4 regions of the Halomonas sp. KHS3 genome follow, and region 2 is predicted to be linked to each of the others. Evidence: predicted binding sites of a transcription regulator. Region 2 holds the regulator's gene; each other region holds the start of a gene.
What was found. Region 2 encodes PhoB, which activates phosphate uptake and scavenging genes when phosphate is short. Its sites were predicted from a motif close to TGTCATANNNNTGTCANA; they were not measured.

Region 1 (3,653 bases), on a different contig from region 2:
TGATTCATTTCTGTCAGGCCCGAGTGATTATCGGCATCGTCAGCGGCCGCGCCAAACACAAACACCTCCCAAGTAAAGGCGTTGGGCAACCGGCTTTCGCGCCAGCGAATAATATGCCCTGCTTCGTTATTGGCGCGAGGGTTGGCGGCATTGGTGGGCGCTAAATCGTAACCAACACCTACTTGTTCCAGATGCTCACCGTCATTAGTGTAAGTTGGGGTTGTCTCTTCAGCGGTACGCTGAGTGTTATTGGTTAGGGTGAGATACACCTCGCCGGAGGCAGGATCGACGGAAGCCCACTCAGGGCGGTCCATTGGCGTGGCACCCAACAAATCCGCTGCATCGCAGGTGTTGATGATGATACCTGCCGCATCGTCGTCGGCTAGCCCCAACGCCGCCGCCAGCGTGCGACCATCGCGCGTTTGAGCACTAGGCGTTAGCGGTAGCCACTCACCGCTGCCATCGGCATGGAAACGAGCCACATAGAGGGTGCCGTTATCCAAATATTTGTTGCCAATGGCAAGACGATCGTACTCTTTACCTGGGCGGTTGGCATCGGCGGGATCCCAGGCAGCATCAGAAACATATTTATATACGTACTCGTTGCGGGAATCGTGCCCCGAGTAGTAAACCACTGGCTGACCGGCTTCCAGCTTGCCTAACCAACACCCTTCATGGCGGAAACGGCCAAGTGCCGTACGCTTAACCGCCAATGCATCACTATAGGGGTCGACCTCCACCTGGTAGCCGAACGTGCGTGCTTCGTTGCGATAATCATCTTCAGCACGCTCGCCGCGCGGGGTAATGTCGAAGCGAGCAAATTCGTCATTCTGTTCAGAGGCGTCTCCCGCCGAAGTATCCCAACCATAGCGGCTTTTAGCGGTGGGAATACCAATCCGCGCGTCGTCCTGGAAGCGTTCGCCATGATTAACGAACACATTGGGCCAGTTCTCTTCACAGGCAATATAGGTGCCCCAGGGAGTTACCCCGTTACCACAGTTATTGTTGGTACCACGGGTTTGGGTACCCTCAGGCGAAAAGCGCGTTTTGACGTAGTCACTGCCCGCCACTGGCCCGGAAAGTTCCATCACCGTCGCACTGGTGAGGCGACGGTTATAACGCGAACCCGGCACATGCGCCCATTGGCCGCTGGCGTTCTTTTCGACCTCAACAAGGGTGACACCGTGAGCGTTGATCTCAGTGCGCGACTCAGCTGCTGGCCGCTGGCCCTCATCCGCATTAGTGGGGCCTCCTTGCGGCGCCCATAGCGCGGCTTGGTCGATATACTCATTGTTGAGCGCCAGCACAAAACGGCGCGAGGCGTTGTCGGTATCCAGGGCAAAACCGGCCATGCCGTCATGGTGCATGCCCACACTCTCCGCCTGACGCTCAGCGGTCATCGGCTGTTCAGGCTGCCAGGTAACATTTTGGTTCAGCGGCGTGCCCCACGGCACCAAGACTTGGGCCACATAACCTTCCGGCACCACCACGGCATCGGTGCGTGATCCTTGAACCGCCTCAAACGCCAGTGTCAGGGGTGTTTTTTGGCTGCTGCTTGAGGCAAGCGCTTGAGCAGCGCCACCAAAACTAAGCATCGAGGCAGCCGCCATGCTCAAACCACCGCGCATCACATCACGCCGGGATACATGACGCGCCAATACTTCCGCGAAAGGTTGGTTGCCGCTGTGGTTAAACAGGCGATGATCTTCGATCTCTTTACTCATTTTAGTCTCCCCCTGATCGTTTGTAGGTCAACGATTGAACGTTACGAGACACTAAAGAAGCTTAATGACAGCACGATGACGGAGCGCCTGCATTTAGATGAAGAAAGGTCGAATGCTAGTCACTTTTACTCCCCAAACCCTATTGAGGGATGTCTGCAACTCTGCTAAATTAACGCTAATAGTTATCATTAACACAGGAGTTACTCTCTCATGCAGTTACCCGCTAAGGGCACTGGCCAGGGAGATACGTCGGCCTCGACGACCCGCGAGGTGGCCCACGAGGTGAATAGCAAAGAATTACTTGGCAACTCAGACCAGTTGGTTATCCACCATGAACAGCGCCGCTATGTGTTGCGCCGTACTAAAAGCGGCAAGTTAATTCTTACCGCCTAAAGCTCTTAATATTTCAGCCCCTGATTAATTTAAAGACTTATACAGCAAAGCCAGCCAGGTAGCCCATCGCACCCAGCCAGCGACCTCTTCCACTTATCCCTGTTGGAAATCTCTGGCTTATGAACCACACACGCGATTTTGGTGGCCTCTTTTTAACGCTGCTTCCACTGTTAACCGCCCAAGCAGACGACGCCGAGCTTAACCCAGTGACGGTCACCGGCACCCGAGCACCTACGGACCTTTCACGGGCACCACTGATTATCGATATTATTGATCGTGATGATGCTGTGCTGGCCACCGCCAGCCGGGTTGAAGACGTGCTTAGCCGCCAACCCGGCCTGCATGTGGCTGGCCAAGGGCGCCGAAATGGCCAAACCTTAAGTATGCGCGGTTTTGGCAGCAAAGGTGTGCTGGTACGTTTGGATGGCGTTCGTCAGGATATCTCCACCGGCCACATCGGTAACTTCTTTCTCGACCCTGGCTTGATTCAAGAAGTACAGATAGCACGCGGTGCGCTCTCCAGCTTATACGGCAGCAATGCCATGGGCGGTGTCGTCAGCTTCACCAGTGTGAATGCCAACGACCTGCTTGCCCCCGGCGAAGATAGCGGCGTACGCCTTTCCGTAGGCGGTGCGACGGCCAGCGACGAAATGCGGGGGAGCCTGACTGGCTTCGGCCGCCGCAATACCGCCAACGGCCAGGTGGATGGCCTGTTTTCAATCGGCCGCAGTGAATCCGGCGATATTCGCCGCGCGGGGGGCGATGAAGCCGAAGAGGATGCCTCCCTCAATAGCCTGCTGCTAAAAGGCGGTTGGGAGACAAGCGACGACCAGCGGCTATTTATCAGCTGGCAGCACTACGACGAACGCGCCACCCAGCCCGCCAACCCACAGCAGCTTTCAACCGATGCCAGCAATCCGCTGCGCGATCGCGATATGGAAAGCAACAACGTCCAGTTGGGCCACCGCTGGCAGCCCAGCGCTGCCACCGAAGTCACCTCGCAGCTTACCTTTAGCCAGCAGGATATCGACGAGCCCCAGGCCAACCGTACCCTAGAGCGGGCCGGTCTTCAGAGCGACGGCTTCCACACCATGGATCACGGCTGGCTTTCGCAAACGCTGGTGTTCGGCGCCGAATTGGAGCAGGCCCGCCAACGGCCAGATGGCGAAGCGAATGGCTTTCCTAAAGCCGATATCGATACCCAGTCAGCCTATCTCGACACTACTCTTACCGCTGGGCGCTATTTAGCCGATGGCGGCGCCGGGCAGTTTGATATTGGCCTGGGAGCCCGCTACGACCGTTACGACGCCAGCGGCCAAAATGAATCCGATAGCGTCCACGACCAAGTGTCACCGCGCTTTCGTCTTGCCTGGCGGCCCGATGACGCCTTGATGCTGTTTTCGGGCTACGCTGAGGCCTTCCGCGCTCCTAGCCTATCCGAGCTTTACGCCAACGAGCGCCACTTTGCCGGTTTCTGCGCCGGGCCAGCCTTCTGCACACCGGACAATTACTGGATTCCCAACCCTAGTCTCTCGC
Region 2 (3,653 bases):
TTGTGTTTGGGTGGCGGGCATGCAGACACCAAAAAAGTTGCTAAATAAGATTGCGAAAAAAGAAGCGCTAAACCGAGTCGTTAAAAAAGTTGCTGAAACAAAAGCCTTTCAGTGCCCATGTTACACTAGCCAACCCGTTAATTGCCCTGGAGAACTCGGTGACGGCTGCTGCTTTTCGGCAAACTCCTCTATTTTCCCGCTGGCGCCCGATTGATGCGGCGCGCCCGGCGATGAGTGCTTCCTGGTGGCAGTGGGTTGCCTCCACCGACTCGTTAACCGCCCGCTTAATGGTCGCAGGTGGCGAGAAGCCGTTTCGAGTACGACTGCTGCGCCAGGGGGTTGGTTGGCCGCGCCAGGATGAGGCTCAGGCGCTGGGCATTGGTGCCAAGCGTTACGCCTGGCTGCGGGAAGTGGCGCTGTGCTTAGATGGAACGCCATGGGTGGTGGCGCGCTCGGTCGCCCCGCTCTCACAGGTAAAGGGCCAACGGCTAGAGTGCTTGGGCGAGCGCTCGCTAGGTAGTTGGCTATTTCGCCAGCCGGGTTTAGTGCGTGGGCCATTGGAAGTAACGACGCATTCCCCCCAGTTTGCTAGCGTCAACGGCATACAGGAAGGCTGTGCCTGGGGAAGGCGCTCTGTTTTTTATCACGGCTGTAAGCACGGCAGTCTGTCATTATTAGTGCAAGAGTATTTTTTGACGGCGATGGCGGATGATCTTGGCCTGCCTTCGCGCTAGGCTAGCGCCTGCATCTTATTCTTCGTGAGGTAAGCATGGATCGTTCACTGTTGCGGCCGAAGGGATGGGCTCGCGTGGCAGATTTTTTACAGCTGATGCGCTTGAATCGGCCGATAGGCACATGGCTTTTGATGTGGCCGACGCTGTGGGCATTATGGGTGGCTGCGGAAGGTGTACCAGGGCGAAATGTGCTGCTGATTTTTGTGGCCGGCGTTTATGTGATGCGCGCTGCGGGCTGCGTGGTCAATGACTATGCGGATCGCCACTTCGATGGGCATGTGAAACGCACAAAACAACGTCCGCTAGCGACGGGCCGTATCAGCGAAACCGAAGCTCAACTGCTGTTTATCGCCCTGGTGGCCGCTGCGTTTATTCTGGTATTACTGACCAACTGGTTTACGGTGCTGCTCTCGCTGGGCGGGGTGCTGCTGGCGATTATTTATCCGTTTATGAAGCGCTATACCCACTTTCCTCAGGTGGTGCTGGGCGCGGCTTTTTCCTGGGCAATTCCGATGGCTTTTGGCGCCGTGCTCGGCCACGTGCCGCTGGAAGCATGGCTGCTATTCTGCGCTAATGTGTGCTGGACAGTGGCCTACGATACCCAGTACGCCATGGTCGATCGCGACGACGATTTAAAAATTGGCATTAAATCGACGGCCGTGCTGTTTGGAAATGCGGATCGTTTGATTATCGGCTTACTCCAGCTAGCCACCCTGGGGTTGCTGGCTTGGGTAGGCTGGTGGGTTGGTTTAGGTGGTTTCTTCTGGTTAGGGCTAGCGGCAATGGCAGCGACTTTTCTGCATCAGCAGCGCTTAATTCGCGACCAGGAGCGGGATGCCTGCTTCCAGGCGTTTCTCAATAATCACTGGTCGGGACTGCTGATTTTTGCCGGTATCGCGCTAAGTTGGTGGCCTGCGGCTGGCTGATCGAGGCGATTGTCATGTAATTGTCATCAAGTCATGGTGTTATCGTCACTGACATGTCATTGATCTGTTTATCTTTGAACTGTTTTTCTTTGAACTAGTTTCTTTGAACACCGTGAGGCTCTGGTATGACCGCCAAGACCGTTCTGATTGTCGATGATGAGGCGTCGATTCGCGAGATGATCGCGGTAGCGCTGGAAATGGCTGACTATCGCGTGCTCGAAGCGGATAACGCCCAGGATGCCCATGCCATGGTGGTCGACCACCAACCCGATTTACTGCTGCTGGACTGGATGATGCCCGGCACTAGCGGTATTGAGCTGGCGAGACGCCTAAAGCGTGAAGAAACCACCGCTGAAATCCCGATTATTATGCTCACCGCGAAAGGCGAAGAGGATAATAAAATTCAAGGGCTTGAAGCCGGTGCCGATGACTATATCACCAAGCCTTTTTCACCCCGGGAATTGGTGGCACGGCTAAAAGCGGTGCTGCGCCGTGCGACGCCACGTGGCGTTGAAGACCCGATTGAGATTAACGGCCTGCTGCTTGATCCGGTGAGCCACCGGGTAAGTGCCCACGGCAAAGCGCTGGAAATGGGCCCCACCGAGTACCGTTTGCTGCAGTTTTTTATGACTCACCAAGAGCGCGCTTACACACGTAGCCAGCTGCTTGACCAAGTGTGGGGCGGCAATGTTTACGTTGAAGAGCGCACGGTCGATGTGCATATCCGCCGCTTGCGTAAAGCGCTGGGTGACGTGCATCAAAACCTGATCCAAACGGTTCGGGGTACCGGTTACCGTTTCTCTGCACGGGTGTAAATGTGCGTTTATGGAGTCGTGAGCTGTGGCGAATAGCGTGGCTGGCCACGCTGGGCACTTGCTTGGGCTGGCTGTTGGGCTCGGCTGGGCTGGGGCTCGCAGCAGGGCTTGCGGGATGCCTGTTTTACCACTTACGACAGTTACGCGAACTCTATTTGTGGCTCACCCTCCACCCTAACGATGAACCGCCTGCCGCTCGCGGGATGTGGGGCGAGCTATTCGATCGTTTATACCGCTATCAAAAAAGTCAGCGCATCACCCAAAGCCGTCTGCGGGCTACTTTGGCACGTATTCAAGAGTCGTCTGAAGCAATGCGTGATAGCGTGGTCATGCTTGATCGCCACGGTGATTTGGAGTGGTGGAACAGCGCCGCCACCGCCATGCTGGGGCTACAAACCGCCCATGATCGTGGTCAACACATTACCAACCTACTGCGCGACCCGGGCTTTATCAGCTATTTTAATTCGCGTAACTACAGTGAGCCGTTAACGCTCACCTCACCGATTGATGAACGGCGAATCCTGCAGTATCAAATTACCCTCTACGGTGACGACGAACGCTTAGTGATGGCTCGCGATATCACCCGCTTGCATCGTCTTGAGCAGATGCGGCGCGACTTTGTCGCCAACGTTTCCCATGAGTTACGTACGCCGCTGACCGTTCTCTCCGGCTATTTGGAAACCTACAGTGATATCTCCGACCAGCTTCCGCCGCGCTTGGGACGTAGTATTCAGCAAATGCAGGAACAGACCCAGCGGATGCAGAATCTGGTCAACGATTTATTGCTGCTCTCGCGTTTGGAAATTGACCAGGGCGGCCAAGATCATCATCCACTGCCACTCGAGCCTTTACTGCAAAGCGTTTGTGATGATGCGCTGGCCCTATCGCATCAACGTCATACCATTACCGTCGCCCTTGAGAGCGATGCCCGACTGTTAGGCAGTGAACAGGAGATTCGCAGCGCCGTCTCTAACCTTGCCTTTAATGCGGTTCGCTACACGCCTGCTGGCAGCCAAATCACCCTGCGCTGGAAAGCTAGCGCTACTGGTGGCGGCTATATCGATGTGGAAGATAACGGTGAAGGGATTGATCCCGTTCATATTCCCCGACTAACAGAACGCTTTTACCGGGTTGATAAGGGGCGCAGCACTGCGACTGGCGGCACAGGTTTAGGCTTG
Region 3 (3,653 bases), on a different contig from region 2:
TGCAGAGCTTTAATCTGGCTGCGCAGATGGCCCCGCACCCGGGCGTCCAACGCCGAAAGCGGCTCGTCCAGCAGCAGCAGGCCAGGCTCGGTGGCCAATGCCCGCGCCAGCGCCACGCGCTGCTGCTGCCCGCCGGAAAGCGCCGCCGGGTACTTGTTTTCGCTGCCCGTCAAGTTCACCAGCGCGAGCAGCTCACCCACCCGTGCTTGGATGCGTGACCGCTCTACCCGCCGGTTGCGCAACCCATAGGCCACGTTGTTGAACACCGTGAGGTTGGGAAACAGCGCATAGGACTGGAACACAATGCCGAAATCCCGCGCCTGGGTGGGCAGCGTGGAGATATCCTTGTCACGCTGAATAAGCGTTCCCGTCGTTTGCTGGGTCAGCCCTGCAATCGTACGCAGCAGGGTGGTTTTGCCACAGCCGGAGGGGCCCAAAAAGCAGACAAATTCGCCCTCGTTAATGGTCAGGGAAATGTTGTCCAGTGCAGTAAAGGTACCAAAACGCTTGGTCACCGCTTCAATGCGTAAATGGGGCGTCGTGGGGGTCATCACTGTCGGCGCGTCGGCCGCCAGCAGCGATGTCATTGTCGTGTGCATAACATCTCCATGCCCCGGCACACTGGCCGGGGCAACTGATCGCGGCTTATTGCTCGGTTTTACCATCGTAGCGACGCTGCCACTCGGCCAGCACGCGTTCGCGATTGACGGCAGCCCACTGGAAGTCGGCGTCGATCATGCGGTCAGTAATATCGGAGGGGTAGTTTTCAATCGGCTGTGCTACACCTGGGTAGGCCACCACTGCATAGCCTTCGTTATAGAGTTCGTTGGCCTCGCGGGAGATTGCCCAGTCCATCAGCGTTTGCGCGGCTTCCTGCTTGTCGGTACCGGCCATAATAGCGGCTGCCTCCATATCCCAGCCCAGCCCTTCTTCAGGGAAGATAACTTCAATAGGCGCACCCTGGGACTTCAAGCGCGCACCGCGGAAAGCAAATGACACGCCCACCACGGTTTCACCGGTGGCCGCCAGGCTGCAGGGAGCAGAGCCAGAATGAGTGTAACGGGCAATGTTGTTATGCAGGCGATCCATATAATCCCAGCCCTGATCCTCTTCCCATAGCTGCAGCCAGCTGGCCACATCCAGGTAGCCGGTACCCGACGAGTTGGGGTTAGGCATAATCACATGGCCTTCAAACTCTGGCTGGGTGAGATCTTCCCAAGAGGTCGGCATCGGCACGCCCTGGCGCTCGCCCTCAATGGTGTTGTAGCAAATAGCAGCGACCCAGGCGTCCATACCCACCCAAGCCGGGTCTTCACCATCACGATAGGCCACATCGACAAATTTGGGGTCGAGATTCTCAACGCCAGCGGGAGCGTAGCGCTCCAGCATGCCCTCCTCTTCCAACACCAGCAGGCTGGTAGCGGCCAGGCCCCAGATCACGTCAGCCTGGGGATTGTCTTTCTCGGCCAGCAGGCGGGCGGTAATCACGCCGGTGGAGTCGCGCACCCAGTTAATCTCGATATCCGGGTGCGCCGCGCTGAAGCGTTCGGCGTATTTTTGCAGGTCATCTGACTCAACGGCGGTATACACGGTTAATTCAGTGGCCTGGGCGTTTGAAGCAAGTGCAACGGCTGCGGCACCTGCAAGCAAGGTGGAGGGGAATAAACGGCGTGGCATCATGATGGTGGGCTCCTGGCTAATTGGTATAGACCAGAAGTCTGCAGGCTTTAAATGACACTGCGATGACGCTTGTTTGACCGTTTTTTTAACTGATGATGACCACGACTAGGTCGTTTCCGCTAGCGCTGACCGGATAGCTCCACACTGATACACAGCGAATCGTGCAGCCAGTGCTCTTCATCAAACTCAATAGGGCGCTGCTGGTCGTCTAAAATGGCACGGTTAATATTTAACCCGGCAGTGCCGGGCGCAACGAATAGCTCTTCGGCATCCATTGGCGAAAGCGCTTCTGAGACCATGCGAATAGAGCGATTGGCCAGGTAGTGCCCCCAGCGCTCGCGCAACAGCCCCCAAAGCGATTGCCCACTATAGATATCTAGCAACTCTGGGGCACGCTCGGGCACCACCCACAGCGACTCCACCAGCACCGCGCGGTCATCCACGTAGCGGCGGCGGCGAATATGCTGAAACGGCTGGTCATCCGGCAGATTCAGTGCCCGCGCGGCAGGCAGATGGGCACGGGTTTCCAGCTTCAATACTGCCGTGCGTGGCTGCCGCCCCTGTGCACGTACATAGTCGTTAAAGCCCGCGTCACGGGTGGGGTCGTAAACTAAACGGGCGGGAGAAATAAACCAGCCGCGCCGGTTGCTGCGGTGGATTAAGCCCTCCATTTCCAACTGTGAAAGCGCTTGGCGCAGGGTCACACGAGTGGTGGCAAAGCGCTCGGCCAATGACCGCTCTGCAGGGAGCTTTCCTTCCCACAGGGCAGCATTTTGGTCGATCAAGGTACGAAGCTTTTCGGTTAACTTTAGATAGTAGGCATCAGACATGCGCCGATTTTCCTGGCAGAGCATTAGGTGACGAAGCGCTTGAGGGCGCCCGCCAGTCTAAGCGCCGCCAACCTTCAACGCTAGCCACCTCAGCGAGTACTGGATCGGGATTGACCGCTACAGGGCAATCCACGTACTGCAACAGCGGGAGGTCGTTGCGGGAGTCTGAGTAGAAAGTAGTGTGGCTAGGGGTGAACTGCTGCTCGGCCAACCACTGTTTTAAGCGCAGCACCTTACCGCCACGATAAGAAAAAATACCCTCGCTGCCGCCGGTATAGCGCGCGTCTTCATTGATACCGTGCTCCACGCTTAGCTCTACCGCCAGCACGTGTTCAATACCCAGAGTGGTCGCTATCGGCTCGACCAGATGCCGTGACGAGGCGGAAATCAGTACCAGGGTATCGCCTGCCTGGCGGTGCGCTTCCAGACAGGCCCAAGCTTGTTCAAAAATACGCGGTTGCAGGTGCGTGGCAACAAAGCGCTCGACCTCTTTTTGCACATCTCTCACTCTGCGCCCTCGCAGCGGTGCTAGGGTCATGGCCAAATACTCTTCAAGCTTTAGCTTCCCCGCGTGATAGGCCTGGTGCATTTTCTCCGCCCGCGCCATAAACGCTTCGGCATCGCTGATCCAGCCTTGCTCTATCATCCATAAATTCCAGCGGTCGCTGCAGTCTCCGTCCAGGAGGGTGTCGTCAAGATCAAACAGGGCCAGGCGCATGGGAGCACTCCTTTCATCGCGGGTTGGCGGCGCGTAGGGTATGCCAAAGGTGATGACAGGACGATGACGCTAATAGAAGACGACGATGAGCAAACTAGAAGACTAAGTAGTTAACCACTGCGTCGCAAACTCATCGGCAGGCAGCGGGCGGCCAAACCAGTACCCTTGTGCCTCATTGCAACCCATTGCGGCAAGCAAATTCGCTTGGTCGCGCGTTTCAACGCCTTCCGCCACGGTTTTCATCTCTAGCGCTTTTGCCATGGCGATGATGGCCTGAACAATGGTGCGGTCATTTTTGTTTTCGAGCATTTCACGCACAAAGGAAATATCAATTTTCAGTGCGTCGGCAGCGAAGCGCCGTAGGTAGGAAAGCGAAGAATAGCCGGTGCCGAAATCATCGATAGAGAGAGCATAGCCCGCTTGTC
Region 4 (3,653 bases), on a different contig from region 2:
AGCAGGCAAATGACCGCACAAGAATCGCAGTGGTTGCAAAAGATTATTGCAACAGAAGAGTTGCACGTGCTCTTTCAGCCCATTGTGGATGCCAGCCAGCAGGCGATTTATGGCTACGAAGCACTGATTCGTGGGCCTAAAACATCGCCGCTTCACTCGCCGTTACGACTGTTTGAAGTAGCCACTCAGGCCGGAAAGCTGGTGGAATTAGATATACTCTGCCGACGGTTAGCCATCTACCGCTTTGCAGAGCTCGATCTGCCGGGCCTGCTGTTTCTTAACGTTATGCCGTTGACGATCGTAGAGCGTGATTTTCGCGAAGGCTTAACGCTTGGCTTTATTCGTGACAGCGGCTTGCCCCCAGAGCGGGTGGTGATCGAGCTCACTGAACACGTGCCAATCCACGACTACGAGCTAATGCGCCAAGCGGTGGATCACTACCGCACCATGGGCTTCCAGGTGGCGCTGGATGACCTCGGTGCAGGTCACTCAAGCCTGCGCCACTGGTCGGAGCTGCGCCCGGATTTCGTTAAACTCGACCGACACTTTATCTCCGGCATTGACCAGGATCCTGCCAAGCGAGAGTTCCTGCGTTCGATTCTCGATGTGGCGCGTAGCCTGGACTGCCAAGTGATCGCCGAAGGGGTGGAGACCGCTGCTGAGCATCTTTGCTTGTGGGAACTCGACCGTGGGCTCGCACTACTACAAGGCTTCTATTTCGCCCGACCCAACCAGCAGCCGCCTTTAGAACTCAATATGGTGCTGCCAGCGAGCACCCAATTAAAAAGCACTGCGGGTCGCACCACGCGCTCGATTTTACGGGCTACCGATGCCATAACTACGGATTGCGCAGTGCCGTATATCTCCGAGCGATTTCGCCAACAACCCAGTTTGCGCTGTGTGGCCGTGCTGGAGAATGGTAAGCCCGTGGCGGTGGTGCGACGCAACTCGTTTTTAACTCTATTTACCAACCCCTATAGCCATTCGCTTTATGCCAAGCGCCGTGTGCTGGACGTTGCTGATGCACGCATGCTGGTGGCCGAAGCGGATACTCCGCTTGAGATTTTGAGTCAGAAGTTGACCGACAGCCGGGATATTGAGCAAGAGGACTTTGTCATCGTTAACGCTAACGGAGACTACCTGGGGATGGGCAATATCGTTGACCTTTTGCGTGAGATTACCGCGATTCAGGTGCGCCAAGCGCGGCATGCCAACCCGCTCACCGGCCTGCCGGGTAATATCCTGATCAATGAAACACTGGCGGCTTATTTGGCCTCCGGGCATGGGTTTGCTGCGGCCTATGTTGACTTGGATAACTTTAAAGCCTTCAACGATGCCTATGGCTACGCCCGAGGTGACCACATCATCATTTCGCTATCGCGGCTGCTGCAAGCACAGGTAGAGAATGCCGGGGGCTTTATTGGCCATATTGGCGGCGATGATTTTATGATGTTGCTGCCGCTTGAGTACTGGGAAAGTGTTTGTCAGCAAATTCTACACTCATTCGAGGTGATGGCTCCGGGCTTCTATGAAGAGGCTGACCGCCTTCAGGGCGGGATTCACATCGAAAACCGTCAAAATAGAATGACGTTTTTTCCCTTTGTGAGCGTCTCGATTGCGGTAAAACCCATCCATGATACGACTACCTGCCAATCGCTGGATATCGCAGGCGAGCTTTCTGAGCTGAAGCACCAGGCGAAAAAAATTCCCGGTAACAGCCTGTTTGTAGAGCGCCGCGGTCACGAGGCTTTTCAAGCTGTAGATTAACTGTCCTTCGCCAAAACGTCACGAAGTGGTCATATAAGTGCCCCATTTTTGTCATCTGGAGTCGTCAGGATGTTGTCATCTTTTAATAACTCTACAGAACGCTACAGGTGACCCATGCAGACATTATCCCTCTCCCGCACGTTAATCAGTGCCGCCGTTGCCAGTGCCTTCGCCTTGGTCGCAGTGAACGCCTCTGCGGATCTTTCATCGCGCTATGTGGATAACGATGGCGATATGGTCGCCGATGTTCCCAGCGACGAGTCACAGTGGGTGGATCCGGATACCTTGGTGTTTGCTTATACGCCGGTTGAAGATCCTGCGGTTTACGCTGATGTCTGGTCTGGTTTTTTGGATCACCTGAGCGAAGCCACCGGCAAAAAAGTGCAGTTTTTCCCGGTGCAGTCCAATGCTGCCCAGCAGGAAGCGCTGCGCGCTGGCCGTCTCCACGTAGCCGGTTTCAATACCGGTGGCGTACCGGTCGCGGTTAACTGCGGTGGTTTCCGCCCCTTCGCCATGATGGCCGCGGAAGATGGCAGTTTTGGCTATGAAATGGAGATCATTACCTACCCCGGAAGCGGCATTGAAGCCGTTGAAGACTTGCAGGGTCGCCAACTAGCGTTTACCTCAGAAACCTCTAACTCTGGCTTCCGCGCCCCCTCTGCGCTGCTGCGCTCTGAGTACGGTATGGAAGCGGGGGAAGATTTTGAGACCGCTTTCTCTGGTTCTCACGACAACTCAATTCTCGGCGTGGTCAACGAAGACTACGACGCGGCGGCGATTGCTAACTCCGTGGGCAAGCGGATGATTTCCCGCGGTGTAGTGAACGAAGGTGATTACGACATTATCTACACCTCACAAACCTTCCCCACCACCGCTTACGGGCTGGCGAATAACCTGAACCCGGAACTTGCCGAGAAGATTCAGGATGCGTTCTTCAGCTACGACTGGGAAGGCACGGCCCTAGAGTCGGAATTCGCCAACTCCGGCGAAGCGCAGTTTATTCCGATTACTTATCAGGATAACTGGGCGGTTATTCGCACTATCGCTGACGCCAACGGCGTGACCTACGACTGCGATTAATCTTTAAGCAGTACCCCAATACGATCGGCCAGGAGGGCAACCTTCTGGCCGAACCGCTATGTAGATGAGGCACTTCCATGTTGACACTCACCGGCGTTGGTAAACGTTACCCTACCGGGGATCGAGCGCTGACGGATATTGAACTAACGCTGCCCAAAGGCCAAGTGATGGCGCTGATTGGCCCATCTGGCGCGGGTAAAAGCACACTGATTCGCTGTGTGAACCGGTTGGTTGAGCCTACTCAGGGCAGTATTCGCTTGGACGGCACGGAACTGACGAAGCTCTCGGGACATAAGCTGCGTCATGCCCGCCGCTCCATGGGAATGATTTTTCAAGAGTATGCGTTAGTAGACCGCCTAACCGTGATGGAAAACGTGCTTTCAGGTCAGCTCGGTTACGTGGGCTTTTGGCGCAGCTTCCTGCGCCGCTACCCGCAGGAGGCTGTGATTGAAGCCTTCCGTCTATTGGAGCGAGTGGGGTTGCCGCATGCCATCGATAAACGTGCCGATGCCCTGTCTGGCGGCCAGCGCCAGCGGGTGGGTATCGCCAGGGCGCTCCTGCAAAGTCCTAAGCTGTTGCTGGTGGATGAACCCACCGCCAGCCTTGACCCAAAAACTTCGCGCCAAATCATGCGTTTGATTCGTGAGCTGTGCGCAGAGCGCGAACTGGCGGCGATCATCAATATTCACGACGTAGCGCTGGCCCAGCAATTTGCTGACCGCATTGTCGGCCTGCGGGCGGGTGAAATCGTCTTTGATGGCCTTCCCAGCGACCTCACCAGCGAGATCCTCACCACGATTTACGGT

Region 1: RO22_RS15605 (PhoX family protein) is a predicted target of PhoB. The motif match lies at 1,788-1,805, and genes of this name have one in related genera.
Region 3: RO22_RS15800 (putative 2-aminoethylphosphonate ABC transporter substrate-binding protein) is a predicted target of PhoB. The motif match lies at 1,731-1,748, and genes of this name have one in related genera.
Region 4: phnD (phosphate/phosphite/phosphonate ABC transporter substrate-binding protein) is a predicted target of PhoB. The motif match lies at 1,830-1,847, and genes of this name have one in related genera.

What each region holds. Positions count from the first base shown of each region.
Region 1 is NZ_JWHY01000006.1:155,638-159,290, forward strand. Features, by position in the region: gene RO22_RS15605 (PhoX family protein) at 1-1,724, opposite strand, end outside; gene hemP (hemin uptake protein HemP) at 1,935-2,117, shown strand; gene RO22_RS15615 (TonB-dependent receptor domain-containing protein) at 2,237-3,653, shown strand, end outside.
Region 2 is NZ_JWHY01000001.1:348,033-351,685, reverse strand. Features, by position in the region: gene RO22_RS01675 (NAD(P)/FAD-dependent oxidoreductase) at 1-21, opposite strand, end outside; gene RO22_RS01670 (chorismate--pyruvate lyase family protein) at 159-734, shown strand; gene ubiA (4-hydroxybenzoate octaprenyltransferase) at 770-1,660, shown strand; gene phoB (phosphate regulon transcriptional regulator PhoB) at 1,786-2,475, shown strand; gene phoR (phosphate regulon sensor histidine kinase PhoR) at 2,478-3,653, shown strand, end outside.
Region 3 is NZ_JWHY01000006.1:204,445-208,097, forward strand. Features, by position in the region: gene RO22_RS15795 (putative 2-aminoethylphosphonate ABC transporter ATP-binding protein) at 1-599, opposite strand, end outside; gene RO22_RS15800 (putative 2-aminoethylphosphonate ABC transporter substrate-binding protein) at 646-1,680, opposite strand; gene RO22_RS15805 (UTRA domain-containing protein) at 1,800-2,510, opposite strand; gene RO22_RS15810 (HAD family hydrolase) at 2,503-3,228, opposite strand; gene RO22_RS15815 (EAL domain-containing protein) at 3,331-3,653, opposite strand, start outside.
Region 4 is NZ_JWHY01000008.1:192,180-195,832, forward strand. Features, by position in the region: gene RO22_RS18110 (EAL domain-containing protein) at 10-1,767, shown strand; gene phnD (phosphate/phosphite/phosphonate ABC transporter substrate-binding protein) at 1,882-2,847, shown strand; gene phnC (phosphonate ABC transporter ATP-binding protein) at 2,925-3,653, shown strand, end outside.